One region of the Rhizobium sp. 268 genome, then DNA from elsewhere that is predicted to be linked to it. Evidence: riboswitches for the same ligand, from Rfam matches in the RefSeq annotation. Region 1 holds a riboswitch; each other region holds the start of a gene.
What was found. Region 1 has a riboswitch for cobalamin ahead of cobU (bifunctional adenosylcobinamide kinase/adenosylcobinamide-phosphate guanylyltransferase). Riboswitches for the same ligand answer to the same signal wherever they lie in the genome.
Positions count from the first base shown of each region.

Region 2: linked by a shared signal. The riboswitch ahead of OS035_RS16405 (CbtB domain-containing protein) and the one ahead of cobU (bifunctional adenosylcobinamide kinase/adenosylcobinamide-phosphate guanylyltransferase) in region 1 are both predicted to bind cobalamin.
Region 3: linked by a shared signal. The riboswitch ahead of nrdH (glutaredoxin-like protein NrdH) and the one ahead of cobU (bifunctional adenosylcobinamide kinase/adenosylcobinamide-phosphate guanylyltransferase) in region 1 are both predicted to bind cobalamin.
Region 4: linked by a shared signal. The riboswitch ahead of bluB (5,6-dimethylbenzimidazole synthase) and the one ahead of cobU (bifunctional adenosylcobinamide kinase/adenosylcobinamide-phosphate guanylyltransferase) in region 1 are both predicted to bind cobalamin.

Region 1 is NZ_JAPPSO010000004.1:261,183-269,020, reverse strand. It holds gene OS035_RS10000 (chloride channel protein) at 1-979, opposite strand, end outside; cobalamin riboswitch at 1,259-1,651, shown strand; gene cobU (bifunctional adenosylcobinamide kinase/adenosylcobinamide-phosphate guanylyltransferase) at 1,936-2,460, shown strand; gene cobW (cobalamin biosynthesis protein CobW) at 2,465-3,514, shown strand; gene cobN (cobaltochelatase subunit CobN) at 3,519-7,433, shown strand; gene cobO (cob(I)yrinic acid a,c-diamide adenosyltransferase) at 7,430-7,838, shown strand, end outside.
Region 2 is NZ_JAPPSO010000007.1:328,401-336,238, reverse strand. It holds gene OS035_RS16430 (sigma-54-dependent transcriptional regulator) at 1-794, opposite strand, end outside; gene OS035_RS16425 (sensor histidine kinase) at 791-2,587, opposite strand; gene OS035_RS16420 (sulfite oxidase-like oxidoreductase) at 2,767-3,429, shown strand; partial or broken gene OS035_RS16415 (hypothetical protein) at 3,414-4,042, opposite strand; gene OS035_RS16410 (CbtA family protein) at 4,093-4,839, opposite strand; gene OS035_RS16405 (CbtB domain-containing protein) at 4,852-5,061, opposite strand; adenosylcobalamin (AdoCbl) riboswitch at 5,074-5,216, opposite strand; gene OS035_RS16400 (histidine phosphatase family protein) at 5,293-5,847, shown strand; gene OS035_RS16395 (putative bifunctional diguanylate cyclase/phosphodiesterase) at 6,249-7,820, shown strand; gene OS035_RS16390 (inorganic phosphate transporter) at 7,830-7,838, opposite strand, start outside.
Region 3 is NZ_JAPPSO010000031.1:6,502-14,339, reverse strand. It holds gene msrB (peptide-methionine (R)-S-oxide reductase MsrB) at 1-218, shown strand, start outside; gene OS035_RS31795 (TIGR03862 family flavoprotein) at 266-1,474, opposite strand; gene OS035_RS31790 (MerR family transcriptional regulator) at 1,542-1,964, opposite strand; gene OS035_RS31785 (heavy metal translocating P-type ATPase) at 2,036-4,330, shown strand; cobalamin riboswitch at 4,534-4,760, shown strand; gene nrdH (glutaredoxin-like protein NrdH) at 5,019-5,240, shown strand; gene nrdI (class Ib ribonucleoside-diphosphate reductase assembly flavoprotein NrdI) at 5,257-5,661, shown strand; gene nrdE (class 1b ribonucleoside-diphosphate reductase subunit alpha) at 5,640-7,838, shown strand, end outside.
Region 4 is NZ_JAPPSO010000004.1:120,379-128,216, forward strand. It holds gene OS035_RS09270 (NADP-dependent malic enzyme) at 1-1,662, shown strand, start outside; gene OS035_RS09275 (ribonuclease H family protein) at 1,680-2,213, opposite strand; gene OS035_RS09280 (DUF2865 domain-containing protein) at 2,367-3,458, shown strand; gene bluB (5,6-dimethylbenzimidazole synthase) at 3,462-4,151, opposite strand; cobalamin riboswitch at 4,194-4,380, opposite strand; gene OS035_RS09290 (MFS transporter) at 4,551-5,957, shown strand; gene OS035_RS09295 (methyl-accepting chemotaxis protein) at 6,158-7,838, shown strand, end outside.

The DNA of each region.
Region 1 (7,838 bases):
CGATCAGCGCCGGGATGGCGACGTCGCGGGAGAGGTTCAGATGCAACGCGCCATGGCCGGCCGAAAGCACCTGCGGCGAGATCATCGCCAGCAGCCCGACGATGATGCCGCCGAGGGCCGGGCGGAAGGGCGGGGCGATCGCGCTCTTGCGCGCCAGTTCTTCGACAAAGGCGACACCCTGCATGATCAGGATGCCGACGCCGGCTGAGACCGCGCCGAGCAGCAGCGCCGGGATATAATCGGCCGGCACGACCGCGCCGAAGCCGCCGATATCGATGGTGAAATCGCCGTGGGTGAGCAGCCTTGCGATCAGGGTGGAAACGAGGGCCGAAACCACCACAGGGGTCAGCGAGACGATCGTATAAGTGCCGATGATCAGTTCGAAGGCATAGAAGGCGCCGGTCAGCGGCGCGTTGAAGGCGGCGGCGATGGCGCCGGCTGCGCCGCAGCCGACGAGGACGCGGAGATCCGAGCGGCGAAGCTGCAGCTTCAGGCCGAGTTTCGAGGCGAGCCCTGCGGCAAGCTGGGTATAGCCGGCCTCCAGGCCGACGGAGGCGCCGAACCCGTTGGAGATCAGGTTCTGCACGGCGACGATAATGCTGTCAGTCAAGGACAGGCGGCCGCCATGCAGCGCATTGGCCTCGATCGGGTCGACCATCGGCTTCTTGCGGCGTTTGGCCAAAATGAAGAGCAACAGGCCGAGCAGGATGCCGCCGATGATCGGGGCGGTGAGCAGCAGCAGCTTGTCGTCGATCACCGACGAGCTCAACCTTTCGCTGTCGGCGATACCGAAGACCAACTGATGCAGTTCATTGGAGACGAAGCTCATGCCGGTCACGGCAAGACCGGAGGCAATGCCGACGACAGCGCCCGCCAGAGATAGACCGACTTCGCTGCGGCGGGTCAGCGCCCGCAGCCGCCCCGGATCGAAGAAAACACGCAGCGCTCGGAACCGGCGCCGATCCAATTTCATAAGCATGGCAAGACAACTAGGCAGGAAGAGGCCCGGTCAAGGGCGATGGCGAAGTCCGCTTGCAGCGCAATTGCGGCGAAAAGTCGGCGGGCGCGTCAAATATTTATGACGTAAGCCTCTGATAAATGACGATATTCCTGGTCGAGTAAGTCGTGTTCGGATGAGCGTGCCTGCCTTGCCGCCCACGGCCGACCGCCAAGGCCGGTTGACTTCACTCCTGAGCTTGCCTAACCATCCCTCAACGGATGGTCGCCAGACCATCCCACGCGGATGGTCATCTGATCATCCGCGGATATAACGGATGGTTCCGGATCGGCGTTACGCCTTCCGGATGAAAAGGGAATGTGACGGGGCGGACCCACACCGGGCGCCTTCATCACAGCCGACCCCGCGACTGTAGAGCGGTCAGGGTCTTCCATCCGGCATCGAGCCCTTCCTGCCCGCTTGCAATCGCGCAGGCGGGCGTGACGGGCGACATGCCGGAAAAGCCACTGGACATGCATGGTGATCAACCGGGGTCGGACGCCTCTATTTCTACGAATCGTCCACCTCTTCACCAATGCAGCCGGGAAGGCGAGGCAGATCCGCTGGCACGATCAGGGGCGACCGGTTTCCGGTCCGCCCCGATCGCGGCCGACAACCGCGAGCCAGGAGACCTGCCATTCGTGCCGGGCGAAAAGCCCAATCCTGGGCAAGAGACCCGCTGCCAGCACGGAGGTTGTTTTGGCTGAACGATTGAATTCGGCGTTGCCTCGTGGGGTACTGGAGCGCATTTCCCTCTCCTCCCTCATTCCTGTGCCCGTCACAGGAATCCAGTGCGACCAAGTCCTTGGGCGCGAGAGACTTACTTCCCGAATGAGAGTCATTTACGGCGCGGACGCGCCGTGGCTGGGTTCCTGTGACAGGCAAAGGAATGAGGGAGCGTGGTGGGGTGTCGCATTCTCCCAGCAGGCCGTCTGCGCATGACGACCGCTCTCTCCAATACCATTTTCATCCTCGGCGGCGCACGCTCCGGCAAATCCCGGTTTGCCGAAAACCTCGTCGTTGCAACCGGCCTCGATCGTCACTACGTCGCGACCGGCCGGGCGTGGGACGAGGAGATGCAGTCGCGGATTGCCCAGCACAGAGCCGATCGCGGCCCGTCATGGACGACGCATGAGGAACCGCTCGATCTCGTCGGCAGGCTCGCCGCCATCGACGGCGAGGGCCGGGTCGTGCTGATCGACTGCCTGACGCTCTGGGTCACCAATCTGATGATGGAGGAGCGCGATATGGCGGCGGATTTTTTGGCGCTCGCCGATTATTTGCCGCGGGCAAAGGCGCGGCTCGTTTTCGTGTCAAACGAGATCGGCCTCGGCATCGTGCCGGACAATCGTATGGCGCGGGATTTTCGCGATCATGCCGGCCGTCTCCACCAGATGATCGCGGCAAAGGCCGCCGAAGTCTATTTCATCGCGGCAGGCCTGCCGCTGAAAATGAAGGGTTAAATCCATGAACCAACAGAAGATTCCCGCAACCGTCATCACCGGTTTCCTCGGCGCCGGCAAGACGACGATGATCCGCAACCTGCTTACCAATGCCGGCGGTAAAAAGATCGCGCTGATCATCAATGAATTCGGCGATCTCGGTGTCGACGGCGAGGTGCTGAAGGGCTGCGGTGCGGAGAACTGCAGCGAGGACGATATCATCGAGCTCACCAATGGCTGCATCTGCTGCACCGTTGCCGACGATTTCATTCCGACGATGACGAAGCTCTTGGAACGTGAGCAGCGGCCCGACCATATCGTCATTGAAACCTCGGGCCTCGCTCTGCCGCAGCCGCTGGTCGCCGCCTTCAACTGGCCTGACATTCGCACCCAGGTGACCGTCGACGGCGTCATCACGGTGGTCGACAGTGCGGCTGTTGCCGCCGGCCGGTTCGCCGACGACCACGATGCCGTCGAGGCGGCGCGCAGCGAGGATGAATCGCTCGATCACGAGAGCCCGATCGAGGAACTGTTCGAGGATCAGCTCACCTGCGCCGATCTCATCGTGCTCAACAAGACCGACCTGATCGACGTGGCCGGCCTCGGCCGGGTGCGCGACGAGGTCGCCGCCCGCACCTCGCGCAAGCCGGTGATGATCGAGGCGAAAAACGGCGAGGTGCCGGCCGGCATCCTGCTTGGCCTCGGCATCGGCACGGAGGACGATATCGCCAACCGCAAGTCCCATCACGAACTGGAGCATGAGGACGGCACGCCGCACGATCATGACGAATTCGACAGCTTCGTCGTCGATCTCGGCCCGGTCGCCGATCCGGCCGGCTTCATCGAGGCGCTGAAGAGCATCATATCGGCCCATGACGTGCTGCGCCTCAAGGGCTTCGTCGATGTTTCGGGCAAGCCGATGCGCCTGCAGCTCCAGGCAGTCGGCAGCCGCATCGACCACTATTTCGATCGCGCCTGGGCGCCTGGGGAAAACCGCGGCACGCGCCTCGTCGTCATTGGTCTGCATGAGATGGATCAGGGTGCGGTGAGAGCGGCGATCGAGGCGCTGGCGTAGGCCCATGCATCTGCTTCTGGCCCAGCAGGGAACGATCAGCGACGGCGAAGAGGCGATCGATCTCGGTCAGACGCCGGGCGATATCCTGTTTCTGTCGGCCGCCGACAGCGAGCTTGCGGCGATCGCGGCCGCCCATCGCGCCTGCGGTGGGCCGCATTCGCTGCGGCTTGCCAGCCTGATGAGCCTCAAGCACCCGATGTCGGTCGATACCTATGTCGAGCGCACGGCGCGGCACGCCAGGCTCATCATCGTCCGTGCGCTCGGCGGCGCCAGCTATTTCCGCTATGCGCTGGAGGCGCTGCATGCTGCAGCGTCCCGCGCCGGCGCGCAGATTGCGGTGCTGCCGGGTGATGCCAGGTCGGATGCGGGGCTGGTACCCTTCTCGAACATCGAGGTCGACGATCTCGATGCGCTCTGGGCCTATCTCATCGAGGGCGGCGAGGCCAATGGGCGCGCCTTTCTCGATTATGCCGCGGCGATGCTGTCGGGCGCGGAGAAGCCCGCGCCGGCGGTACCGTTGATGAAGGCGGGGATCTGGTGGCCGGGGCGAGGGCTGATCGGGGTCGAGGAGTGGCGGCGGGTGACAGAGAAGGTGGCGGTGGAGCCAATCGTCGCCATCAGCTTCTACCGAGCGCTCGTGCAGAGCGGCGAGACCAAGCCGATCGAAGCGCTGATCGAAGCCTTGCAGGCGCACGGTCTCCGGCCGCTGCCGGTCTTTGCCTATAGCCTCAAGGACCCCGTTTCGACCGGCATTATCGAGAGCGTGTTCTCAGTACTGAAACCCGATGTCGTGATCAACACGACCGGCTTTGCCGTCTCCGCGCCTGGTGCCGACCGGCAGCCGACGGTGCTGGAGGCGAATGGGGCGGTGGTGCTGCAGGCGATCTTGTCTGCGTCCTCCAAGGAAGCGTGGGCGGCCTCCTCGCAAGGCCTGTCGGCGCGCGATCTCGGCATGAACGTGGCGCTGCCCGAAGTCGACGGCCGGGTGCTGGCGCGGGCGGTCTCCTTCAAGACGGCGGCGCGTTACGATGCAGCCGTCGAGACCAACATTGTCGCCAGCGAACCGGATGCCGGCCGGGTGCGCTATACGGCGGAACTGGCCGCCAATTGGGCGCGGCTGCGCGCTACTCCGGCTCGCGACCGGCGCATCGCGCTCGTGATGGCGAACTATCCGAATCGCGACGGCCGGCTCGGCAACGGGGTTGGCCTGGATACGCCGGCCGGCAGCATCGAGGTGCTTCGGGCGATGGCGGCAGCGGGTTATCCGCTCGCCGATATTCCGGCCGATGGCGACGCGCTGATCCGGCATCTGATGCAAGGGCCGACCAATTCAGGTCATGACGGCAGGGTCATTCGCGAGACCCTTTCCCTGAGTCTCTACAACGGCTTCCTGGATACTCTTCCTAATAAGATTCAGGATGAGGTGAGGGCCCGCTGGGGCGATCCCGAGAACGATCCGTATTTTCTCGACGGCGTCTTCGCCCTGCCTTTCGCCCGCTTCGGTAGCGTCCTCGTCGGCATTCAGCCGGCGCGCGGTTATAATATCGATCCGAAGGAGAGCTATCATTCGCCGGATCTCGTGCCGCCGCACGGTTATCTTGCCTTCTATGCTTTCCTGCGGCGCGCGTTCGGCGCCGATGCCGTCATCCACATGGGCAAACACGGCAATCTCGAATGGCTGCCGGGCAAGGCGCTGGCGCTATCGGAGGAGTGTTATCCCGAGGCGATCCTCGGGCCGCTGCCGCATCTCTATCCCTTCATCGTCAACGACCCGGGCGAGGGCACGCAGGCCAAGCGCCGGACTGCCGCCGTCATCATCGATCATCTGACGCCGCCTTTGACGCGGGCCGAGAGCTATGGGCCACTCAAGGATCTGGAAGCGCTGGTCGACGAATATTACGAGGCCTCCGGCAGTGATCCCCGCCGCATTCGCCTGCTCAGCCGGCAGATCCTCGATCTGGTGACCGATATCGGCCTCGACCGGGATGCCGGTATAAAGAGCGGCGAAAGCGAAGGCGAAGCGCTGAAGAAGCTCGACGCCTATCTCTGCGACCTCAAGGAAATGCAGATTCGGGATGGGCTGCATGTGTTCGGGGTGTCGCCGGAGGGGCGGTTGCTGACAGATCTCACCGTGGCGCTGGCGCGGGTGCCGCGCGGGCTGGGCGAGGGCGGTGATGCGAGCTTGCAGCGGGTGATCGCGGCGGATGCGGGGATGGGCAATGTGCCTGGGGCACCCCCCTCTGTCCTGCCGGACATCTCCCCCACAAGGGGGGAGATTGAATCGGAGCGCCGGCCTCCCCAAACAATCGATATAGAGCGATTGTCTTACTCCTTGCCGATCTCCCCCCTTGTGGGGAAGATGTCCGGCAGGACAGAGAGGGGTAACTCCACGTTCGACCCTCTCGACTGCGACATGGCCACCCCCTGGACCAGAACACGTCCCGCCATCCTCGCCGACGTTCTCGATGCACCCTGGCGCACCAATGGCGACGCCGTCGAGCGCGTCGAACTGCTGGCAGCGAAGTTCGTTTCCGGCGAAATGGAGTGCCCAGCAGAGTGGAAGGCTACGCAGGCTGTACTCTCCGAGATCGAAACCCGCCTCAAGCCCTCCATCCTCGCCTGCGGCCCCGCCGAAATTCACGGTCTACTCAACGGGCTCGACGGTCGCTTCGTCGCACCTGGCCCATCCGGCGCGCCAACACGCGGGCGGCCCGACGTGCTGCCCACGGGCCGAAATTTCTATTCGGTCGACAGCCGCGCAGTGCCGACACCGGCCGCTTACGAACTCGGCAAGAAATCCGCCGAGCTGCTGGTGCGCCGCTATGTGCAGGATCACGGCGAATGGCCTGTTTCCCTGGGGCTGACGGCATGGGGAACGTCGAATATGCGCACCGGCGGCGACGATATCGCCCAGGCGCTGGCGCTGATTGGCGTCAAGCCGCTCTGGGACATGAGTTCTCGCCGCGTTACCGGCTATGAAATCATACCGCAAGCCATGCTCGGGCGGCCGCGTGTCGACGTGACACTCCGCATCTCCGGCTTCTTCCGCGACGCTTTTCCCGAGCAGATCGCTCTGTTCGACAAGGCGGTCCGCGCCGTCGGCGCGCTTGAAGAGGACGAGGCCGACAATCCGATCGCAACGCGCATGCGCGGCGAGGCGGCAAGGCTTGCGGCTGCCGGCCTCGACGCCGCCGCGGCGAAACGTCGGGCGGGCTACCGGATTTTCGGCTCGAAGCCCGGCGCCTACGGCGCCGGATTGCAGGCGCTGATCGACGAAAAGGGTTGGGAGCGACGCGCCGATCTCGCCGAGGCCTATCTCGTCTGGGGCAGTTATGCCTATGGCGCCGGTGAGGAGGGCAAGGCCGAACGCGGCCTGTTCGAGGAGCGGCTGCGCTCGGTGCAGGCCGTCGTTCAGAACCAGGACAATCGCGAGCACGACCTGCTCGACAGCGATGACTACTACCAGTTCGAGGGCGGCATGGCGGCGGCGGCCGAGGCGCTCAGCGGCGCGCGCCCCTCGATCTACCACAATGATCATTCGAGGCCGGAGCGGCCGGTGATCCGTTCGCTGGAGGAAGAGATCGGTCGCGTCGTGCGCGGACGCGTCGTCAATCCCAAATGGATATCCGGCGTCATGCGCCACGGCTACAAGGGTGCGGCCGAAATTGCCGCCACCGTCGACTATCTCTTCGCCTTCGCGGCGACGACGGGCGCGGTCGGTGCGCATCATTTCGAGGCAGTCTACCAGGCTTTCGTCACCGATCCGGCTGTGCGTAGCTTCATGACGGAAAAGAACCCGGCGGCATTCGACGAGATGACAGCGCGGCTGCGCGAGGCGATCGACCGCAGCCTCTGGACGCCGCGCAGCAATTCGGCCCGGTTCGACCTGGCCAAACCACAGAATGAGGTGAACCGATGAGTGACGAAATCCCGGACAACGAAACGGGCAAGGATGATGCGCGCCACGCCGAGAAGATGGCGAAGAAGAAGGCCGCGCGCGACAAGATCATGGCGACCAAGACCGACGGCAAGGGGCTGATCATCGTCCATACCGGCAAGGGCAAGGGCAAATCATCCGCCGCCTTCGGCATGATCTTTCGCCACATCGCCCATGGTAAACCCTCGGCCGTCGTGCAGTTCATCAAGGGCGCGATGTGGACCGGCGAGCGCGATCTGATCGAGAAGCATTTCTCCGATCTCTGCCAGTTCCACACCATGGGTGAGGGGTTCACCTGGGAAACGCAGGACCGCGCCCGCGACGTTGCCGCCGCCTCGGCTGCCTGGGAAAAGGCCAAGGAACTGATCCGCGACGAGCGCAATTCCA
Region 2 (7,838 bases), on a different contig from region 1:
ATCCGCTCCTGCAGCACCCGTAGGAACTTTGCCTGCAGGTCGAAGGGCATGGAGCCGATTTCATCAAGCAGAATGGTGCCGCCGCGCCCGTGTTCGAATTTTCCGTAACGCGGCCTTACCGCGCCCGGAAAGGCGCCGACCTCATGGCCGAAAAGCTCGCTCTCGATCAGGTTCGCCGGCAGGGCGGCGCAATTGATCGCGATGAACGGCCGGCTTGCCCGGCCGCTGATATCGTGGAGCGCCCGCGCCACCACCTCCTTGCCGGCTCCCGTCTCGCCGACAATGAGCGTATCGGCATCGCTCGCCCCGATCGCACGGATGCGATAGCGCAGGTCCACCATCACCTGCGTGCGCCCCGGCAGCCGCGCCTCGATATCGTCGCGTTTGCCGGCGACCGCCTTCAGCAGCCGGTTTTCAAGCACGAGGCCGCGCCGCTCCATCGCCCGGCGGATGACGCCGGCGAGCATTTCGGGCGTGAACGGCTTCTCGATGAAATCATAGGCGCCTTCGCGCATCGCCTTCACCGCAAGCTGCACGTCGCCGTGGCCGGTGACGAGAATGACCGGCACCTCCGGATCGATCTCGCGGATCTTCTGCATCAGCGTCATGCCATCAATGCCGGGCATGCGGATATCGCTGACGACGACGCCGGGAAAGCTGTAGCCGATCAGTTCCAGCACATGGTCGCCGTTGGAAAAGGTCTCGACGCTGAAGCCTGATAGTTCCAGCGCCTGCGCCGTCGAACGGCGCAACTCCTCCTCGTCATCGACCAGAAGGATCTTCGCATCGTTCATTCCGCCGCCTCCGGCATCAGCCCCGCCGCCGATTGCAGCTCGATGCGGAACACCGCACCGCCGTCAGGATGATTGACGGCGGCAAGGCTGCCGCCGAAGTCCTTGACGATATTGTAGGAGATCGAAAGCCCGAGGCCGAGACCCTTGCCAACGCCTTTGGTCGTGAAGAACGGGTCAAAGATGCGCTCGCCGATTGCCGGTGGCACGCCCGGCCCATGGTCGCGTACCGTCAACACCACCTTGCCGGCTTCCTCGAAGGCCGAAATCTCGATGCGCCTGTCGTCCAGGCCTTCCACGGCATCGGCCGCATTGGAAATCACATTCACCAGCACCTGCTGCAAACGCACCGAGCCGGCACGCACCACCGGCGGACGCGGCCCGAGATCGAGCAACAGCTCTGCTTCCGCCGCCTTCAGCCGCCAGGCGATGATCTCGAGCGTATCGCGCATAGCCTCGTCGAGCGAAACAGGACCGAGCTTCTCGTTCGGCTTACGGGCGAAGTTGCGCAGGTGACGGCTGATCGATGCCATCCGGTCGATCAGCCCGCCGATGCGCCGGATATTGTCCCGCGCCTCCTCCGTCCGACCGCGATCAATGAGCACCGAGGCGCTGTCCGTATAGGTCTTGGCGGCGGCGAGCGGCTGGTTGAACTCGTGGGAAAGGGCAGCCGACATCTGTCCGAGACCGGCAAGTTTTCCGGCCTGGATGAGGTCGGCCTGGGTCTGGCGCAGCTGCTGCTCGGTCAACCGCCGCTCGGCTATTTCCTCTTCGATGCGGCTGTTGACGCGAGCAAGGTCGGCCGTGCGTTCCTCGACGCGCCGTTCCAGCTCGTTGCGGGCCTCGGCCTGCAACTGCATGCGCTCGGCAAGCCGCGCCCGCCGTTGGCGCAGAACTGCGACCGCAAGCCCGGCGATGCAGAGGATGAGAAAGACGGCCGCAAGCGCCGTGCGCGCCTGGGCGCGAATGGAACTCGTTTCCATCAGCACGTTCACCGTCCAATCTTCGGTCGGCATGTAGTGCGAGAGCACCAGATATTCGCTAGACCCGCGCTCGCCGTTAAGCGTCATCAGCTCATGCGGCTCAAAGCGCTGGCGCGACACCGGCAACTCTGTCAGCCTGGCATTGGCATAACGCCGCGACGCTTCCGTCCGTGCGATACGGTCAGCCGTCAGCGGCAGGATCGCCCCGTACAGCCATTCCGGGCTGCCCGACATGAAGATGATACCCTCCGGATCGGAAACGAAGATCTTGTATTCGCCGCCGCCCCAGGAGGCTTCGATCATGTCGATATCGACCTTGAAGACGATGACGCCACGAATATCCGCCTCCACCCTGATAGGCGCCGAGAAATAATAGCCGCGCTTTAGCGAGGTAGTGCCGAGTGCATAGAACCGCGCCTGCCGGCCTTCGATCGCGTCCTGGAAATAAGGCCGGTAGCTGAAATTCTGCCCGACGAAGCTTCCCGGTCCATCGTAATTGCTGGCCGCGATGGTCTCTCCATCAGGCTTGACCACATAAATGTCGGAGGATTTCAGCAGGCCGTTGATCTCCTTGAGATAGAGATTGGCCGCATCGCGCAAGACCGCATCCTCGGGTGCACTCACCAGTTCCTTGATGTCGTCGTGATCGGCGATCAGTGCCGGCAGCGCCTCGTAGCGGTTGAGGTGACCGCTGAGGGCCGAGACGGCAAGGCGCAACGCCGTTCCCGCCTGCGCCGAGGCTTCCCCCATATAGGCGCGCGTCGCGATCGCGCTTCCATAGGTGAAGAAGGCGAAGATGATCACCGGCACCACCAGCAACGCCGCTATCGCACGATATCTCGAAGACAGATCCGGCTCCTCCCCTTTCCGCCTCCACTCCCCAGTGAGGCATACCCAAGTCTAATAATACCGGCAGCGATTTCCAAGGGCCGTCGAACTTGACACCCGGCAAAGGCCGATATCCTATTGCTGCATCGCAAGGGAACCCTATCATGAGTGACGACAACACGCCCGCCGATAGCAAGCTCACCAGCTCCAAGCGGCGCTGGGCGGCTGAGGGCAAGTTCCTGACTGGTCGCATAGCCCGCCCTGAAACCGAGCGCCTGCCGCCCGGCCAGCACCTCGTCAAGAACTGGCCGGTGCTCGATCTCGGCCAGCAGCCCGTCATATCCACCGAAACCTGGCGTCTCGAAGTGCGCGGCCTTGTCGAAACCCCGCTCACCCTCACCTGGGCCAACTTCCACGCGATTGAGCAGAGCACCAAGGTCAGCGATATCCACTGCGTCACCACCTGGTCGCGCTACGACAACAAATGGAAGGGTGTTTCCACGCGCGATCTGCTCGATCTCGCCATGCCGAAGCCGGAAGCCGCTTACGTCATGCTGACGAGTTATGATGGCTATACCACCAACCTGCCGCTTGCCGACTTCGCCGCCGAGGACGCGATCCTAGTGACATCCTGGGAAGGCCTGCCGCTGACGCCGGACCACGGCGGCCCGATGCGCCTCGTCGTGCCGCATCTTTACTTCTGGAAAAGCGCCAAATGGCTGCGCCGCATCGAACTGATGCCGGAGGACGAAGCCGGCTTCTGGGAAAAGAACGGCTATCATATGTATGGCGATCCGTGGCGCGAGCAGCGCTATTCCGACGATTGAGTCTTCGGCCGCAGAAAGCGGCCCAGCGCAAGGACACCAAGCCCGAGCATCAAGGCGAGCGCCGTCAGCGACGCCATGCTGGCGGGATGAAGCGGCACCTTGCTCCAGCGTGGATTGACGAGACCGGCGGTGTTGAAGGCCTCGCCGCTGAACCGGCAGGTGATGAGCGCAAGCCCGCGCCGCACCATGTCGGCGTCGACCGCGGAAATGATTTCACTCGCCACAGCCCGCTCCCCTGGCATCTCGCGCATCGCCATCAACACAGCTTTCGTCGCCGCGAGGTAGGCGTGGGCGCATTCGTTGAAGGGACTTTCCTCGTCGGCCACGCTGCCCGGCATCCGCCCCCAAAGACAATAGGAATATTGGATTTCGGCATAGTTCAGAACGCGGCGGAAGGGCTCGTTTGTATCGACTGCGCGGGACACAGGCCGATAATTCGGCCGCGATAGTGCGAAATCACCGCCATCTCGCCATGCGAAATTTCTGGGATATCGAGACCCGCTTGGCTGCCGCCGGCGCTGCGACTATGAGCAAGGGCGTTTTCAGCAGGCATGCAAAAGAAGGCGGCGGCAAAGGCCGCCGACAGGATTGATATGGCTCTGCTGCTTTTCATGGTCGCTTGAAAACCCAAGGGCGCCGGCAAAACGGCGCCCTTCATTGCGTTCAGCGGAGTGCCGTTGCCGGCCGGCTCCGCTGGCCGCCCTTCGCAGCAAGCCGCTTTTCCGCCAGCGCCCCGAAGCCAAGGCCAAGTGTTGCCCAGAGGATCGCATGCATGGCGAGCGTTGTCGTCCGGAAACGCCAGAGCACCATGGCCGAGAAGTTCTCCGGCACCTCGTTGATCGGCGGCAGCAGATAGAGCACGAGCACGATGAAGACGAGATAGGCGATGCCGGCAATGATCGCGCCGTTCCAGAGGCCGAAACGCTCGGAAAGACGGCGCGACAGCGCCACCGCGGCAATCAGCGCGGCGAGCGAGACGACAATCATCAGGAAGAACAGCTCGGTCCTGACGCCGATCGTATCGGCATTGCCGACCGCCGGCGGGTTGGCCGGATATTTGATAGCGGGAACGAGCACGATCGCCACGTAGGCGAAAATGGCGATGACCGCCGAGGTGCCGCGCGCCGAAAGATTGCTGACGCGGCCGTGCACGAAAGCAAAAGCGAGCGCGAAAAGCCCGCCGACGGCGATGCTGTAAGCCATGACGCCGGTGAAAAGGCCGAGACCGGCCTGGGTGGCCCGGCTGACGATTTCAGGTTCGGCAGCTTCGCCGGCCGCCTGGGCGCTCGCCTCCTCGAAAGCGATCGCCGCATCGACCAGCGGCTCGCCGAAGACATGGGCGAAAGCGAAAACGAGGATGCCACCGAGCAGCCCCGCGAGCATGCCGCGAAGGAGAAGGTTTCCAACCATGTCAATATCTCCCTAGTGGCAGGGAAAGCCAAGGAGATGGCGGGCGTCATGCACGAATTCGTGCACATACATGCCGTTGAACAGCGCCATCGCGCCTTCCTCGGTGCCAACGAAATAGATGGCGATAAGCATCAGCAGGCCGCCGAAGATCGCCCAGGGCAGGATTTCGCCGACGGGGATCGGGGCCGGCGCCGCGGCGGGCGCGAAAGTGGTGTCAGACATGTATTCCTCCGGAATGACGCGTTCAGTCGAAAGAGTGTTTGTGCGGTAAGGTCTGACTTCCAGCGTGAAAAAGCTTCAACACGCTGGTCACAGTGGCGCGACCGCGCCGGATTTCCACCGGCTTCCAAACCCGCAACAACACGGTTATATCTGCTCGCCGAAGAGACTGTCAACGAAACTTCACGAGCCGGCAAAGGGCCGTCCCACTGCACCCCGGGAGATCGGAAGACTGTGAATACGCGCCTCACCTGGATCTGCCACGGCGCGACGACGGCGAGCCGCAAGACGCTGTTCCCACTTGACGAACCGCTGGAAGGCAAGGCGGCGGAAGACGCCGGCCGGATGGCTGCCCCACCCCGCGCCGACCGTATCGCCACCAGCCCCGCTTTGCGCGCCCGCCAGACCGCTGACGCGCTCCGCCTCGAAGCCCGGATAGATCAGGCGCTGCGTGACTGCGACCATGGCCGCTGGGCCGGCAGGTCGATCACAACGATCGAGGCCGAAGAGCCGGAGAACCTCGTGGCCTGGATGAGCGATCCGGAAGCGGCCCCGCATGGTGGCGAAAGCCTTCTTGATCTCAGAACACGCGTCGCCGGCTGGATGGACGGTGAATCCGCCCTCGGCGGCCATGTGATTGCCATCAGCCACGCGGCCGTGATCCGGGCGGCGGTCGCCCATGTGCTTCAGGCGCCGCACTCCTCCTTCTGGCGGAGCGATATCGAGCCGCTCGCCATCGTTTGCATGACCAGCAATGGCAGCCGCTGGTCTCTGCGCTTTCCGTATTAGCGGCTCCTCATTTTATCCAGCCTTACACAAGCAAATCGCGTCATCTCTATTGAACCGGGTTTGACCGGGACTACTTCCTTTCCCAAGGAGATGGAAGAATGACATATGATTGGAGTGGGGAGCGCACGCGTCGTCTGCGTTTGATGCGTGTCGCCACAATCACGGTTCTGGTCGGTCTCATCGTCAGCGTTCCGCTGCTGATCGTCACCGCCTGAAGCACGAGAAAAGGCGAGCGATGCACCAGCACGCTCGCCTTGGTTCTTTCCCGTCCCGGCTCAGCATCCTCAGTCCCTCAACGGTGCAGCAACAGGCTGCCGCCTCCAAAAATTCGCCTTCTGGTTTCAACGAACATTTCAGACTTTCATGATAGTTCGGCAGATGGTGGAGATGGAGAAGGCCACATGCCGGTGTTTTTCCAGAGCAGGGCCGGAAGGCAATGCGTATCGATCGTCGGGCTTGGGATAACTCTCTGGCTCCTCGGCGCGCTTTTGCAGCTTGACGACAGCCTTGTCTTCTTCATGACCGGTTTCGGCGAATACGGCGCCGACAAACTCGTTCTGGCGCTTGGCATCGCCGGCGCCATGAGCTTCATCTATTCGGTGCTGCGCATCGCCGACCTGCGCAAGGAAACGGAACTGCGCGCCGCCGCCCAGGCGAAGGCCGATTGGACCGCGACCCACGACCATCTGACCAAGCTGCCGAACCGCTACGCCTTCGAACGCAAGATCCTCTCACGGCCGATCAAGGACGACGAGGACCAGATCGAGGAGTGGGACGAGAACGTCACGCTTTTCTCCGTCGATCTCGACGGCTTCAAGAAAGTCAACGATCTCGTCGGCCACAAGGGGGGCGACATTCTGCTGATCGAGGTTGCCCGGCGGATCTGCGCGCTCGGCAATGCCGATTGCGTCTATCGATTCGGCGGCGACGAATTCATCATTGTAGCCTTTGCCCTGACAGCGCAGCGGGAGGAGCGCTTTGCCAAGCTGCTGATCCAGGCGGTCACCAGGCCGATCCATATCGATGGTTTTGCCGTCGAAGTCGGCGCCAGCGTCGGCTACGACCGCTGGGCCGAGGGAACCGAACCGCTGGAGGATGCCGCTCATCGGGCCGACCTCGCCATGTACGAGGCGAAATCACGCGGCCCCAACCATTATTTCGTTTTCGAACCGGCCATGCAGGACAAGGTCACGGAACGCGCAGCGCTGGAAACCAGATTGCGCGCCGCAATCTCCAGCAAGGCGATCAAACCCTTTTATCAGCCGCTGATCGACCTGAAGACCGGTCAGCTCTGCGGCTTCGAGGCCTTGGCGCGCTGGATCAGTGACGATGGCGTCAACATACCGCCGCCTGTTTTCATCGATATCGCCGAGGAAAACGGGATGATCACCGCATTGTTCGAGGATCTTCTCGCCCAGGCCTGCAGCGACGCACTCACCTGGCCGGACCATGTGATGTTGTCCTTCAACGTCTCGCCGGTGCAGATGGAAGACAGGCTTCTGACGTCGCGTATTCTCAAAGTCCTTGCGGCAAGCCGGCTGCCGCCGCAGCGCCTGGAGGTGGAGATCACCGAGAACGCGCTGATCCAGGATCCCGTCGTCGCCGCCGTCATCCTCGACGAGCTGCACGCGGCCGGCATCCAGATCGCGCTCGACGATTTCGGCACGGGCTATTCGAGTCTGGCCCAGCTCGCCCGTTATCATTTCGACAAGATCAAGATCGACAAAAGCTTCATCGCCACCTATCGCGGCGACGAACGCCAGGAAAAGATCGTCCGCGCTATGCTTGGCCTCGGCCGGAGCCTCAACATCAAGACGACTGCCGAAGGCGTCGAGGAGCACGGCCAGCTTGCCTTCCTGCTGCAGCTTGGCTGCGACATCGGCCAAGGCTATCTTTTCGGCAAGGCAATGCCCGCCGCCGAGGCGGGCATCTTCATCAGCGATCGCAATGCCAGTCTGGCCTCCACGGCCTGACGCTATGTCTTAAAAAAC
Region 3 (7,838 bases), on a different contig from region 1:
AATTCGACAGCGGAACCGGCTGGCCGAGCTTTTGGGCACCGCTCGACCATGCTGTCGGAACCACAAACGACACCACTTTCGGGATGGCGCGCACGGCCGTCCATTGTAGTCGCTGTGGCGGCCATCTGGGCCACGTCTTCGATGATGGTCCGAAGCCAACCGGACTTCGCTACTGCATGAATGGCCTTGTCATGACGTTTCATCCAGCCTCGGCCTGATTCAGGGAAGGTCTTGTTTTCCGCTGAGTACCTGCGAGCGCCGGGGCCTATCTGTGCAGCCAGGCCTCGATGCCGCGCGCAGCGGCCCGGCCGGTCGCCAGGCAGGCAGTGAGGAGATAGCCGCCGGTCGGCGCCTCCCAGTCGAGCATTTCGCCGGCGACGAAGGTGCCTGGCACCGCCTTCAACATGAAGCCGCCGTCGATGCCGCTCCAGCGGATGCCGCCGGCCGAGGAGATCGCCTCGGCGATCGGCCTCGTCTCGAGAACCGGGACTGGTAGGGCCTTGATCAGGCCGGCGAGACGTCCGGGATCGGTTCGATCGCGCTCGGGAGCGAGTTCCCGCAGCAATGCCGCCTTGACGCCGTCGAGGCCGGCACCTTTGCGCAGGCGGTTCGAGAAGCTCGATTTGGCGTCCTGCCGCGTGAGGTCGCGGTGCAGCCTTTCGACTGTCCGGCCGGGGGCGAGGTCGAGCGTCAGGGCGGCGCTGCCGCGGTTAAGCAGCCGGTCGCGGAGGCTCGCCGCATGAGCGTAGACCAGACTGCCCTCGATACCGCCTGCGGTGATGACGAATTCGCCAGGAAAGGTTCCGGCTTCGGAGGTGGCGACGACCGACTTCACCGGCTCGCCGGCGAAACGCTCGCGGAAGTTTTGGCTCCAGCCGACGACGAAACCGCAATTGGCGGGCTGGAAGGCGTCGATCTCGACACCCTTTTCCGATAACCACGGCAGCCAGCGCGCGTCGGAGCCGAGGCGGGGCCAACTTGCGCCGCCGAGTGCCAGCAGGGCGGCGTCGCACTGGACGATACTGCGTCCTTCCGGCGTTTCGAAAACATAGCCCTCATCGGCAAAACCGATCCAGCGATGGCGGGTGCGGAGCGTTGTGCCCTGCGCCTCCAATCGTCTGAGCCAGGCGCGCAGCAAGGGAGAGGCTTTCATTACCTTCGGGAACACTCGACCGGACGAACCAATGAAGGTCTCCGTCCCGAGCCCTGCCGCCCAATCCCTGATATCGCCAGGGGTAAAGGCATCCAGAGCCGGCCGCAGCCGGGAAGAAGCGGCGCCGAAGCGCGTGGCGAAACGGGCATAATCCTCGGAATGGGTAATGTTCAGTCCCGACTTGCCGGCCAGCAGAAACTTGCGGGCGAAGGTTGGCATGGCGTCGTAGACCGTCACCGCATGGCCGGAGAGCGACAGCAGTTCGGCGGCCGCCAGTCCCGCCGGGCCGCCGCCGATGATGGCCATTCGCTTCTGGTCCATGGATGTCTTTGCCCGATTCTTTCTGGTGCCGTTTTGGCGCGGCTGCGCCTTGCCCGCAAGGGCGGGTTCAGTGATGCGAATGCGTGCACTGGCCGTGGTCGGCGAGAACCTCGATGACGCGGCATTGATCGACGCGGCCGTGGCCGCAGCCTTCCACCATGGTTTCCAGCTCGGCCTTCAGCGCCATCAGGCTGCGGATGCGCTGCTCGACCTCGACGAGACGAGCCTTGGCGATAGCATCGGCCGAGGCGCAGGATTGGTGCGGATCATCCTGCAGGGTAAGCAGCGTGCGGATCGCCTCGATCTCGAAGCCGAGTTCGCGGGCATGGCGGATGAAGGCGAGGCGACTGATATCGGCAGGTTCGAAGGAGCGCTGGTTGCCTTCGCTGCGGCTCGGCGCCGCGAGCAGGCCGATGCTCTCGTAATAACGCACCGTCGGCACCTTGACGCCGCTCTGGCGGGCGGCTTCACCGATCGTGATCTTTTTCATGATTTTCCTCTTGCACCTCTAGTCACTAGAGGATGTAGGAGGGATGCTTCTGTTTGACAAGGAAGCGGATCATGGCAGAGAGCGAGACACGATATCGGGTTGGCGGCATGGATTGCGCCTCCTGCGCAACCAAGATCGATACGGCGGTCAGACGCGTGGCGGGTGTCGCCGATGTATCCGTCTCGGTGATGGCGGGCACGATGACTGTCCGGCACGATGGCAGCAGCGATCTCAAGGCGATCGAGAAGAAGGTAACCGGGCTTGGCTATTCCGTCGCGCCGCTTTCCGGAAACGCTGCGCCAGCACATGAACGCGGTCCGCAGCATCGTCACGACCATGGACATGATCACCGCGATCAGGCGGACCATGACCACGAACATGCGGTGCATGATCATGAAGGCCACGATCATGCAGGCCATAGCCATGACCATGCAAGTCATGACCACGACGATCATGGCGAGAAGGAAATCGAGGGGCTGCACGGGCACGACCATGCGCCAATAGCCGGTCCCTGGTGGCAGAGTGAGAAGGGTCGGCTGACCATCCTTTCCGGTGCGGCACTCGTTGTCGCCTACACCGTCGGCCATCTCGTGCCGGCGATTGCATCCTATGCCTTCATCGTTGCCATGCTGATCGGTCTGGTGCCGATCGCGCGGCGTGCCGTCATGGCCGCTTTCTCAGGCACACCGTTTTCGATCGAGATGCTGATGACGATCGCCGCCGTCGGCGCCGTCATCATCAATGCCGGCGAAGAGGCGGCAACCGTTGTGTTCCTGTTCCTCGTTGGCGAGCTGTTGGAAGGGGTGGCAGCGGGCAAGGCGCGCGAAAGCATCCAGTCGCTGACGTCGCTGGTGCCGAAGACCGCGTTACTCGAAGACAATGGGCAGACACGGGAGGTGCCAGCGGAAAGCCTTTCGGTCGGCGCCGTCATCATGGTTCGCCCTGGCGACCGGATCTCGGCGGACGGCGTCGTTGTCTCCGGTGAGAGCGCGATCGACGAGGCGCCGGTGACCGGCGAGAGCACGCCGGTGCGCAAGGGTGTGGATGCCGTCGTCTTTGCCGGAACGGTGAACGGCGACGCAGTGCTCAGGGTTCGCGTCACGGCGGCGGCTGCCGACAATACCATCGCCCGCGTCGTCAAGCTGGTGGAAGAGGCGCAGGAATCGAAGGCGCCGACCGAACGTTTCATCGATCGGTTCTCGCGTTACTACACGCCCGGCGTTGTGGTTGTCGCGGGGCTGGTGGCGGTCGTTCCGCCGCTTTTGTTCGACGGTTCGTGGAGCGAATGGGTCTATAAGGGCCTTGCCATTCTGCTGATCGGCTGCCCCTGCGCGCTTGTCATCTCGACGCCGGCGGCGATTGCTGCCTCGCTTTCAGCAGGCGCGCGGCGCGGGCTGCTGATGAAGGGCGGCGCAGTGCTGGAAACGCTCGGCAAGGTGACGATGGTCGCCTTCGACAAGACAGGCACGCTGACGGAAGGCAAGCCTCAGGTGACCGATATCGTTTCCTTCGGATTGAGTGAGACGCAGGTCTTGTCGCGAGCGGCAGTGCTGGAGCAGGGCTCCAGCCATCCCTTGGCGCTGGCGATCCTCAACCGCGCCAAGGCGGACGGTGTTCCCGTGCCGCCGGCTTTCGAACTGGAAGCGCTGCCGGGCAAGGGTGTCAGCGGCAAAGTGGGCGGTGAGACGCTCGATCTGCTGTCCCCATCCGCTGCTCGCGAGCGCGGGGCGCTCGATGGGGAAAAGGATGCACGCATTACCGTTCTGAACGACGAGGGCAAGAGCGTGTCGGTGCTGCTTGTCGATGGTGTTGCAGCCGGCCTGATCGCCATGCGCGACGAGCCGCGCGCGGATGCCAAGGCTGGGCTTTCAACGCTCGAATCGGCCGGCGTCAAGGCGATGATGTTGACGGGCGACAACGAGCGGACGGCAGCAGCTGTTGCCAAGATGCTCGGCATCGACTGGCGCGGCGAGATGATGCCTGAGGACAAGCAGCGGGTCGTCGGCGAATTGAAGCGCCAGGGCTTCATCGTCGCCAAGGTCGGCGACGGCATCAACGATGCTCCGGCGCTGGCCGCCGCCGATATCGGCATCGCCATGGGCGGCGGCACCGATGTGGCGCTGGAGACGGCCGATGCCGCCGTGCTGCACGGGCGCGTCGGCGACGTGGCGCGGATGATCGAACTGTCCAAACGGACGATGCGCAACATCCTGCAGAATATCAGCATAGCGCTCGGGCTGAAGGCGGTGTTCCTGGTGACGACGATTGCCGGCATCACCGGGCTCTGGCCGGCGATTCTCGCCGATACCGGCGCGACCGTGCTGGTGACGATCAACGCGCTGAGGTTGTTGCGGGTCAAGGGATAAACTCTCTTCGCAGCGACGATGCGGGCGATCCGGAATCGACAATCGTAGAGCCGGCTATAGGCCGGCTCTCTTCGTTTCGGCCTTCTCGACAGCCTCTTTTCGTTAAGCCTTCGTTGGCCATGTTTTTCACAGGAACGTAGCGATTTCAAACCTGTCGTAACGCAATGCACAAACCATCCGTTGACGTGATTTCGGATTCGCGTACTATATCTAGTGTTCAAGGTTCCTTCGATTCGTGTCGGATCGCGGGCTAAGACGGGAATACGGTGCGTTTCGCCATGACGGCGCAGCAAGGCCGGAGCTGCCCCCGCAACTGTAAGCGGCGAGCAACTGTCCGATTTCAGGTCACTGAGGCATGATGCCTCGGGAAGGCTGGGGCAGGGTGCTTCGACCCGCAAGCCAGGAGACCTGCCTTGAACTAGATGTCCACGGGCGGGGTGTCCGGAAGGTCGCGTGAATGACAGCGGAATGATCCGCGCCTGTTACGCTGCCCCGAACGTCCGCATGAGCACTTCGGGGTTGAAGTCATGTCCAGAATATCAAGGCCGCCGCCCGCGCAAATCCCGAGAGGGATCGTATCAGGCGTTTAAACGCCGACTTTGCCATATCACCAAATGTTGCCCCGGACGCTGCAAGGCGCCCGATCTCAGTCTTGCGTCCTGAATTCTTTGACATCACGAGGAACATGATGAGCGTTACCGTCTACAGCAAACCCGCCTGCGTCCAGTGCACCGCCACCTATCGCGCCCTCGACCGGCTGGGCGTCGATTACGACATCGTCGATATCTCGCAGGATGCCGAAGCGCTCGATCGTGTCCGCAGCCTCGGCTACATGCAGGCGCCGGTCGTGATCGCCGGTGAGCGGCATTGGGCGGGTTTCCGCCCCGATATGATCAGCGCGCTCTCCTGACCCGAGGAAAAAGGCGATGGGGCTGATCGTTTATTATTCCAGCCGCTCCGAGAATACCCATCGCTTCGTCGCCAGGCTCGGACTGCGCGCGGCGCGCATTCCGGCTAGCGGCGCAGAGGCGTTCCCTATTCGCGAACCCTTCGTTCTCATTGTGCCGACCTACAGCGGCGACGGTGGCAAGGGTGCCGTTCCCAAGCAGGTGATCCGTTTCTTGAACGATGCGGAAAACCGAGGACATATCCGCGGCGTGATTGCCGCGGGCAACAGCAATTTCGGCGAGACATACGGGCTCGCCGGCGACGTGATCTCGCAAAAATGCCAGGTGCCTTACCTCTACAGGTTCGAGCTCATGGGCACGGCCGAGGATGTCGCCAACGTCAAACACGGAATGGAACAATTTTGGACACGGGAACAACTCTGACGCGGGATGCGGGCGCAAAACCGCATAACACTTTTGCTCATCCCGCCGGCGAACGCCCTTGGAAAGCGGCGGAGACGCTCGACTATCACGCGCTGAACGCGATGCTGAACCTCTATGACGACGAGGGGAAGATCCAGCTCGACAAGGACCGCATGGCGGCGAAGCAGTATTTTCTGCAGCATGTGAACCAGAACACCGTGTTCTTTCACAATCTGAGGGAAAAGCTCGATTACCTCGTCACCGAGGGTTATTACGAGCAGGAGGTTCTCGACCAGTATTCCTTCAATTTCGTCCGCGACCTGTTCGATCAGGCCTATGCGAGGAAATTCCGTTTTCCGACCTTCCTCGGCGCCTTCAAATATTACACCAGCTATACGCTGAAGACCTTCGACGGAAAGCGCTATCTCGAGCGCTACGAGGACCGCATCTGCATGGTGGCGCTGACCTTGGCGCGGGGTGACGAGGCCCTTGCCCGCGACATGGTCGACGAGATCATTTCCGGCCGTTTCCAGCCGGCAACGCCGACCTTCCTCAATGCCGGCAAGAAGCAGCGTGGCGAACTTGTCTCCTGCTTCCTGCTGCGCGTCGAGGACAATATGGAATCGATCGGCCGCTCGATCAATTCGGCGCTGCAGCTGTCGAAGCGCGGCGGCGGCGTGGCTCTGTCGCTGACGAATATCCGTGAGGCCGGCGCGCCGATCAAGCAGATCGAAAACCAGTCCTCCGGCATCATCCCGGTCATGAAGCTGCTCGAAGACTCGTTCTCCTATGCCAATCAGCTGGGTGCGCGCCAGGGCGCGGGCGCCGTCTATCTCAACGCCCATCACCCCGACATTATGCGCTTCCTCGACACAAAGCGCGAAAATGCCGACGAGAAGATCCGCATCAAGACGCTGTCGCTCGGCGTCGTCGTGCCCGACATCACCTTCGAACTCGCCAAGAACAACGAGGATATGTATCTGTTCTCGCCTTACGACGTGGAGCGCGTTTACGGCGTGCCCTTCACCGAGATTTCGGTGACGGAAAAGTACCGGGAGATGGTGGCGGACGCTCGCATCTCGAAGAAGAAGATCAAGGCGCGTGAATTCTTCCAGGTGATCGCCGAGATCCAGTTCGAGAGCGGTTATCCCTACATCATGTTCGAGGATACGGTGAACCGGGCCAACCCGATCGCCGGGCGCATTTCGATGAGCAATCTCTGCTCCGAGATCCTGCAGGTCAGCAAGGCAAGCGAATACAACGACGACCTCTCTTACAAGCACCTCGGCAAGGATATTTCCTGCAATCTCGGCTCGCTGAATATCGCCGCGGCCATGGATTCCACCGATTTCGGCAAGACGATCGAGACCTCGATCCGGGCGCTGACGGCGGTCTCCGACATGAGCCACATCGCCTCGGTTCCCTCGATCGAAAAGGGCAACGACGAGAGCCATGCGATCGGTCTCGGCCAGATGAACCTGCACGGCTATCTTGCCCGCGAACGCATCTTCTACGGCTCGGAGGAAGGCGTCGATTTCACCAATATCTATTTCTATACGGTGACCTATCACGCGATCCGCGCCTCGAACCTGTTGGCGGTCGAACGGGGCCAGAGCTTCAAGGGCTTCGAAAATTCGAAATATGCCTCCGGTGACTATTTCGACAAATATACCGAGCAGGAATGGAAGCCGGCGACCGGGAAGGTGCAGGCGCTGTTCGACAAATCCGGAATCCATATTCCGACGCAGGAGGATTGGGTGGCGTTGAAGGCGGCGGTCATGACTTCCGGCCTCTATAATCAGAACCTGCAGGCAGTGCCGCCGACGGGCTCGATCTCCTACATCAACCACTCGACCTCCTCGATCCATCCGATCGTCTCGAAGATCGAGATACGCAAGGAAGGCAAGATCGGCCGCGTCTACTATCCGGCGCCGTTCATGACCAACGACAATCTCGATTACTATCAGGACGCCTATGAGATCGGCGCGGAGAAGATCATCGATACCTATGCGGCGGCGACCCAGCATGTCGACCAGGGCCTGTCGCTGACCCTGTTCTTCCGCGACACGGCAACGACGCGCGATGTCAACAAGGCGCAGATTTACGCCTGGAAGAAGGGCATCAAGACCATCTACTACATCCGCCTTCGCCAGATGGCGCTGTCCGGCACCGAGGTGCAGGGCTGCGTATCTTGTACG
Region 4 (7,838 bases), 140 kb from region 1:
CTGCTGGTCATTCTCGGCGCAAAACGCGAAAACATCTGGGTCCACGATCTCGAAGGCCTCGTCTATGAGGGCCGCACCGAGCTGATGGACGAATGGAAATCCGTCTACGCCCAGAAGAGCGACACGCGCACGCTCGCCGAAAATATCGGCGGCGCCGACGTCTTCCTCGGCCTGTCGGCCGCCGGCGTGCTGAAGCCGGAGCTGCTGGCGCAGATGGCCGACAAGCCGCTGATCATGGCGCTCGCCAATCCGACGCCCGAAATCATGCCTGGTCTTGCCCGTGCCGCTCGCCCCGACGCGATGATCTGCACCGGCCGCTCGGATTTCGCCAACCAGGTCAACAACGTCCTCTGCTTCCCCTATATCTTCCGCGGCGCGCTCGATTGCGGCGCCGAGACGATCAACGAGGAAATGAAGATGGCGGCCGTGCGCGCCATCGCAGCCCTTGCCCGCGAAGAGCCGTCCGACGTCGCCGCCCGCGCCTATTCCGGCGAAACCCCGGTCTTCGGCCCGGATTACCTGATCCCCTCGCCCTTCGATCCGCGCCTGATCCTGCGCATCGCGCCTGCCGTTGCCAAGGCCGCCGAACAGAGCGGCGTGGCGCGCCGCCCGATCCAGGATTTCGACGCCTATCTCGACCAGTTGAACCGCTTCGTCTTCCGCTCCGGCTTCGTCATGAAGCCGATCTTCACCGCGGCCAAGGCCGCCGAGCGCAAGCGCGTCATCTTCTCCGAGGGCGAGGATGAGCGTGTGCTGCGCGCCGCCCAGGTGCTGCTGGAGGAAGGCCTTGCCGACCCGATCCTCATCGGCCGCCCGCAGGTCATCGAGACGCGCCTGAAGCGCTACGGTCTGCGTATCCGGCCGCTGCAGGATTTCGAAGTCATCAACCCGGAAGACGATCCGCGCTTCCGCGAATATGTCGATCTGTATTTCTCCCTCGTTGGCCGCCGCGGCGTCATTCCCGAAGCCGCCCGCACCATCGTGCGCACCAACACCACCGTCATCGGCGCACTGGCGCTGAGGCGCGGCGAAGCCGATGCGCTGATCTGCGGTCTGGAAGGCCGCTATGAAAAACATCTGCGCGACGTCCGTCAGATCATCGGCAAACGCAAGAATGTCCGCGATTTCTCCGCCCTCAGCCTGATGATCTCGCAGCGCGGCGCCACCTTCTTCACCGACACCTACGTCACCTTCAATCCGAGCGCCGAGGAGGTTGCCGAGGCAACGGTGCTGGCGGCCGAGGAAATTCGCCGTTTCGGCATCACCCCGCGCGCCGCCCTCGTCTCGCATTCCAACTTCGGCTCGCGCGAATCCGAGAGCGCCACGAAGATGCGCAACGCCCTGCAGCTCGTGCGCGAGACTGCCCCCGATCTTGAGGTCGACGGCGAAATGCATGGCGAAAGCGCCATCACCGAAGCACTGCGCAAACGCGTCATGCCGGATACGACATTGCACGACGAGGCGAACCTGCTGGTCTTCCCAAATCTCGACGCCGCCAACATCACGCTCGGCGTGGTCAAGTCGATGACGGACGGCCTGCATGTCGGCCCGATCCTGCTCGGCACCGCCCTGCCCGCCCACATCCTGGCGCCTTCAGTCACCTCCCGCGGCGTCGTCAACATGGCCGCCCTCGCCGTCGTCGAGGCATCGCAGCCGGCGTAAGCCGGTTGCCGCCAACGTCAGCCATCGGCTATCGACAGGCGTCCCCTATCCGCGAGCGCGTCCGCGCGCTCGTTGCCGGCAATCCCCGAATGTCCCTTGCACCAGGCAATGGTCACCAGGGCGTTTTGGGATAGCTGAAGATCGACGGCTTTCCAGAGGTCCGCATTGTCGATCGTTCGCCGTCGCCCATGTCCATTCGGGCTGCTTTTCTTCCAGCCGTTGTTCTTCCAGATATGTCGGCGGCTGTTGCAGCCTTTGACGGCATAGACGGAATCGGACCAGATGATCGCGGGTTCTCCGGCTGTTTGGCTGTTGATCCACATGGCGGCCCTGAGAACGGCGGTCAATTCCATGGCATTATTGCTGGAATCGTCGACGCCACCGAAGTCGGAGGCGATTTCCACCGCATCGCGATAAGCGACAAACGACCAGCCTCCATGCCCGGAACCGGGCTCATAACAACCGTCCGCGAAGAGGTGAAGGCCGTGTTGGGCTTCCGTCACGCCTGATGTCGGTGCAAAGGAAGGGATCTCGTCGGGGATGCTTGTCATTTTCACCGCGTCTCTGGCGATTGCTGGATAAGATCAGGAAAATACGCTAATATTTTCTTTGAGCTTATTAAGAGAAATCCGTTAAGGGAAAACGCGCGGCCGATTGAAGTCGCATTCGACCCACCGACCGTTTGCTCATTCCGGGACGACGCCGTGAAACGCCGAAACCTGTCTCTCGCCCTTCTCCTCGCCTTCGCAGCGCCCGCCGTCGCGCAGACCAATGCCATCTGTGAGGACCTGCGCGGCCGTCTCGCCGACCTGCCGCGCTCGATCGGCAATGGCAACGGCCCGGAAGCACGCCAATATGCCAGTGCCATGGCCGAGCAGAACCTCGAGCTTCGCAAGGTGCGTAACGATCTGCGCAACTACGGCTGCACCTCGGGCAGCATGGTGGTGATCGGCGGCGAGAATGCCGATTATTGCACCGAGCTGTCGCAGGCCGAAGGCCGGATGATCGACAATATCGCTTATCTCCAGGACCGCCGCAACGAGCTGGCCGGCCGGAACGGCGCCGATGACGACCGCCGCGAACTGATGGCCGCGCTCGACAGCAACGGCTGCAACAGCGAGAACTTCTATGCGCCTTCCGAGCGCAATGCCAACGACCCTGCCCCGAGCGTCGAGGAGCAGGCGATGCGTTCGGACACTTTCATTCCGCTCGGCGGCAAAGAGGCCGATCCGCGCTACGGCCTGCCGCGGGCCGATATGCTGTCGCCGGTCAGCACCATCTGCGTGCGCAGCTGTGACGGCGGCTTCTTCCCGATCAGTTCAAACACCACCTCGGTCGATTTCGGCCGCGACGCCCAGACCTGCGCCAAGATGTGCCCCGGCATCGAAACCCAGCTTTTCTATCGCGACGTGACGAGCACGGAAGCCTCGAACATGATCTCGGTCGCAACCGGCACGCCCTACAGCGCCATGAAGAACGCCTTCGCTTACAAAAGCCGCGCGCCCGGCGAGAAAAACGCCTGTGCCTGCAATCTCACCGCCTATTACGACGAGATGCGCGGCAAGCAGGCGATAAGCCAGCCGCCGCCACAGGGCTCGATCACCACCATCCGCACCAATCCGCCGGCGAAGGATACAGCGGCCGCCGCCGCGCCGCAGCCATCGGTTCCAGAGCGTCCCTACGACCCCACGCAGAACAAGGTCCGCCAGGTCGGCCCGCAATTCCTCGCCGGCGACCAGGGCTCGATCGACCTTGCCAATCCTGCCGCACCTGGCCCGCAGCCGCAGCAGCAGTGATCGCTACCTCTCGTTCCTTCCCCAGCCATCGTGGAAGACGAGTTCCTCAAGCGGTAGCCGCTGCCGCCAGCCTTTGACCGAGAGTTCCGGCTGGTCGTAGAGCCGGTCGACGAAACCGGCGCAGAGCCAGGCAACCGCTTCGATATGCTCGGGGATGCCGAGAATGGTCTTCAGGTCGGCTTCGTGAAAGATGCTGACCCAGCCAATGCCGATCCCTTCGGCGCGGGCCGCCAGCCAGAGATTCTGGATGGCGCAGACTGTCGAATAGCTGTCCATTCGCGGATTGTGCGTGCGCCCCAGCACCACGCTGCCGCTGCGGGTGGGATCGCAGGTTACGCAGATACCGAGCGGCGCCTCCACGATGCCTTCCAGCTTGAGGGAGCGATAGACCTGCCGCCGCTCGCCCTCAAACATCAATGCCGCTTCCTCGTTGGCCTTGGCAAAGGCATCGCGGATGCGCGCTCGCACCGTTGGACTTCTCACCAGAATGAAATTCCACGGCTGCATGAAGCCGACGGAGGGTGCGTGGTGCGCGGCGGTCAGCAGCCGTTCCACCACGTCGTCGGGCAAGGGCTCGGGCAGGAACTGGCTGCGAACGTCGCGCCGCGTCATGATCGCGTGATAGACGGCCTCGCGTTCGGCCAAGGAAAAACCGGACGCCACGGACAGGGCATCCTCATCAAAGGGTCGCATCGTCAAATCCCCAACAACGCAACCGCCCGCCGTCCGCGCGGGTTGGGTCTATCTTGCCAGGCCGGTCTTCTGACTTGGCGTCATCCGTCTGCCGCAGCCTTCCCGGCGAAAGCCAGTGGCATGATAAAGCGGCAAACGTCGGCCTTACAGCGTTGGGCACGTTTCGGTCTCGCACCGAATTCCCGATTCTCCCGCTTGAAAAGCGGGCACCTGACGGCGCATCTATTTCAGCAAACCGGCCCTGCGGCAAGCGGCCTCATGCCGCATTCACCCGTATGTGACATCGATCGCGTGGACAGGTGTGCATCGCTGCCGTAGAACCGAACAGATCCTAACCGACGCCTGTGGCGCCGCAATTTTCCTCTTTGCACCCAGTTGCCCGTGCCCCGCCTGACACCCATGATCCTTGCGGTCGCCCTGTTCATGGAACAGATGGATTCGACCGTCATCGCCACCAGCCTGCCGGCGATCGCAGCCGATATCGGCACCTCGCCGATCGCGCTGAAGCTTGCCGTCACCAGCTATCTCGTGGCACTGGCGATCTTCATCCCGATCAGCGGCTGGATGTCGGATCGTTTCGGCGCGCGCAACATCTTCCGTATGGCGATCTTCGTCTTCATGATCGGCTCAGTCGCCTGCGCCTTTTCCAATTCGATTGCGGCCTTCGTCGTCGCGCGGCTGATCCAGGGCGCCGGCGGCTCGATGATGACGCCGGTCAGCCGTCTGCTGCTGGTCCGGGGAACGCCGCGCCACGAACTCGTCGATGCCATGGCCTGGCTGACCATCCCCGCGCTGATCGGCCCGATCATGGGGCCGCCGATCGGTGGTTTCCTCACCACCTATCTCACCTGGCACTGGATCTTCTGGATCAATGTCCCGATCGGCGTGCTCGGCATCATCCTCGTCACGCGTTTCCTGCCGGCGGTCGAGCCTCGCAGTCCACGGCCGATGGATTTTCCGGGCTTCTTCCTTTGCGGCATCGGCTTTTCTGGCTTCGTCTTCGGCCTGTCGGTGATCAGCCTGCCGGCCGTGCCTGTCATCTACGGCTATGTCACGGTGGCCGTCGGCATCCTTGCCGGCCTCCTCTATCTCCTGCATGCCCGCCGCGCGCCCTATCCGCTGCTCGATCCGAAAATGTTCCGTTATCCGATGTTCCGGGCGGCGATCCTCGGCGCCTCGAATTTCCGCATGGGCCTCGGCGCCCTGCCCTTCCTGATGCCGCTGATGCTGCAGCTCGGCTTCGGCCTGACGCCGCTGCAATCGGGCTCGGTCACCTTCGTCAGCGCGCTCGGCTCCATGGGGTCGAAATTTGCCGCTTCGCGCACCTTCAATGCCTTCGGTTTCCGCACCGTGATATCGATCACCACCTTGCTGGCGGCAATCTTCCTCGGCATCAACGGCCTTTTTACCAGGGAGACGCCGCTGCCGCTGATCATGGCCTGCCTGCTGATCGGCGGCCTGTTCCGCTCCATGGCCTTCTCAGGCGTCAACGCCATGGCCTTCGGCGATGTCGGTGAGGCCGACAGCAGCCAGGCGACCGCGATCAACGCCGTTGCCCAGCGTATATCCATGGCAATGGGTGTGGCGATCGCCGGCGGCATCCTCGAAATTTCGAGCAGCCTCCACGGCGGCAGGCTTCTGGTCTCGGATTTTCACACCGCCTTCTTCAGCGTCTCGGCGATTTCGGCGCTGGCCTGCATCACCTTCCTGCGCCTGCCGCGCGATGCCGGCGCCGAACTGACGACGCGCCGCCGCAAGCACCGCCAGGCCGAGCCGGAAGAGGCCATGGCGGAAAACAGCCCTTGATCCCGCTGGCCGCCGTTTCGCTATCCCATTCCACTTTATGATTTCTTCACACATCGAAGACAGACTGCGTTTGCGCGTTTTGGGTCGCACAGGGGACATGGGCATGAGTGCTCATGCTGCGACCGCCGGCGTGGATGCCTGTATTGATAGGCTGGTCGGAAACATATCTGACCGAGCCCGCGTTTCGAGGCCCCCGCGGCATGTTCCATTTTTTGAAAACGATGCCTCTGACAGCCAAGCTGGCGGCGATTATCGTGACCGTCAACCTTTGCGGCATCTCCGCCTTTGCCACCTACACCTGGATGTACGAAACCAGGGCGTTGATCGATGGCGCCAAGGCGAACTGGTCCAAGGATGTGGAGCAGTTTGCGTCTCTGGCCGCCGGCGGCGTGAAATGGGGCAAGGCGAATGCTGTGCGCGACGCCTATTCGCTTTACCGCGACGACCCCTCGCTTGATCTTGTGCAGTTTGCCGCCTTCAACGCCGAACCTGCCGCCGTCGATACGTGGACACGTGACGGCATCAGCGGTTTGCCGGCACCCGCCGATCTCGCAAAGAGCCTCAGCACCAAGCCTGAGAAAACGACGATCGATGACAGCGGAATATCTGCCGGCGTTGTTACGATCATTGCGCCGCTTCCGTTGGATAAATCAGGCAAGGCGACCGGCTACGTCGTCACCAACTGGTCGGTCGAAAAAATCGCTGCCGAAGTCAAGCAGAAGGTCCTGATTTCGCTGCTGACGCAGTTCGTCATCACCGCCATCGCCGTTGTCGCCTTTCTTCTCGCCATGCGCAGCCTCGTCGGCCGCCCCCTCAGGGTTCTCAGCGAGCGGATCAGCGCGCTGCAGAAAGGCGATCTGGCCTCTCCCGTTACCTACAGGGAAAACGGCGACGAGATCGGTTTCCTCGCACGTGCCTTGGAAGTCTTCCGCAACGAGGCGATTGCCAAGGTCGAAAGAGAGCAGGCCGCGGCCGAGCAGAGCGCCTCATTCGACGCCGAACGGGCGCGCAACGCATCCTTGACGGAGGAAGCCAGCAATGCTCAGCGGCAGGTCATGACAGCGCTCGCAAATGAATTGGAAAAGCTCGCCGCCGGCGACTTCTCGATACACCTCGCCGATCTCGGTCCTGAATTCGATAAACTGCGGCAGGATTTCAACCGCATGGTCGAAGCGGTTGCGGCCGCATTGACCGAGATCAAGATCGCTTCAGTCGCAGTGGAAGGAGGATCGAGCGAGCTTGCCTCCTCCGCCGATCAGCTCGCCAGGCGGACCGAGCAGCAGGCAGCAGCCTTGGAACAGACCGCCGCCGCATTGGATGAGGTGACCACCACGGTCAGAATGTCATCGCAACGGGCTGAGAGTGCCGGGAAGCTGGTCGAGGAAACGAAGCGCAGCGCGCATGTCTCGGCGACCGTGGTACGCGACGCGATCGGAGCGATGGACAGGATCCAGACCTCGTCGAGCCAGATCGGCCGCATCATCGGCGTCATCGATGAAATCGCCTTCCAGACCAACCTGCTGGCGCTGAACGCTGGCGTCGAGGCGGCGCGTGCTGGCGAAGCCGGCAAGGGTTTTGCCGTCGTCGCACAGGAAGTGCGGGAACTTGCCCAGCGGTCCGCCAATGCGGCGAAGGAAATCAAAAACCTGATCAGCGTCTCCGGCCAGGAAGTGGCAGCCGGCGTCGGGCTGGTGAACGAAACCGGCGATGCCCTCTTGAAGATCGAAGAGCAGATCAACCGCATCAGCGACAGCATCGCTTCCATCGTCCAGTCCTATCGCGAACAGGCGACCGGCCTGCAGGAAATCAATGGCGCCATCAACCAGATGGATCAGGCCACCCAGCAGAACGCGGCAATGGTCGAAGAGACCAACGCGGCCT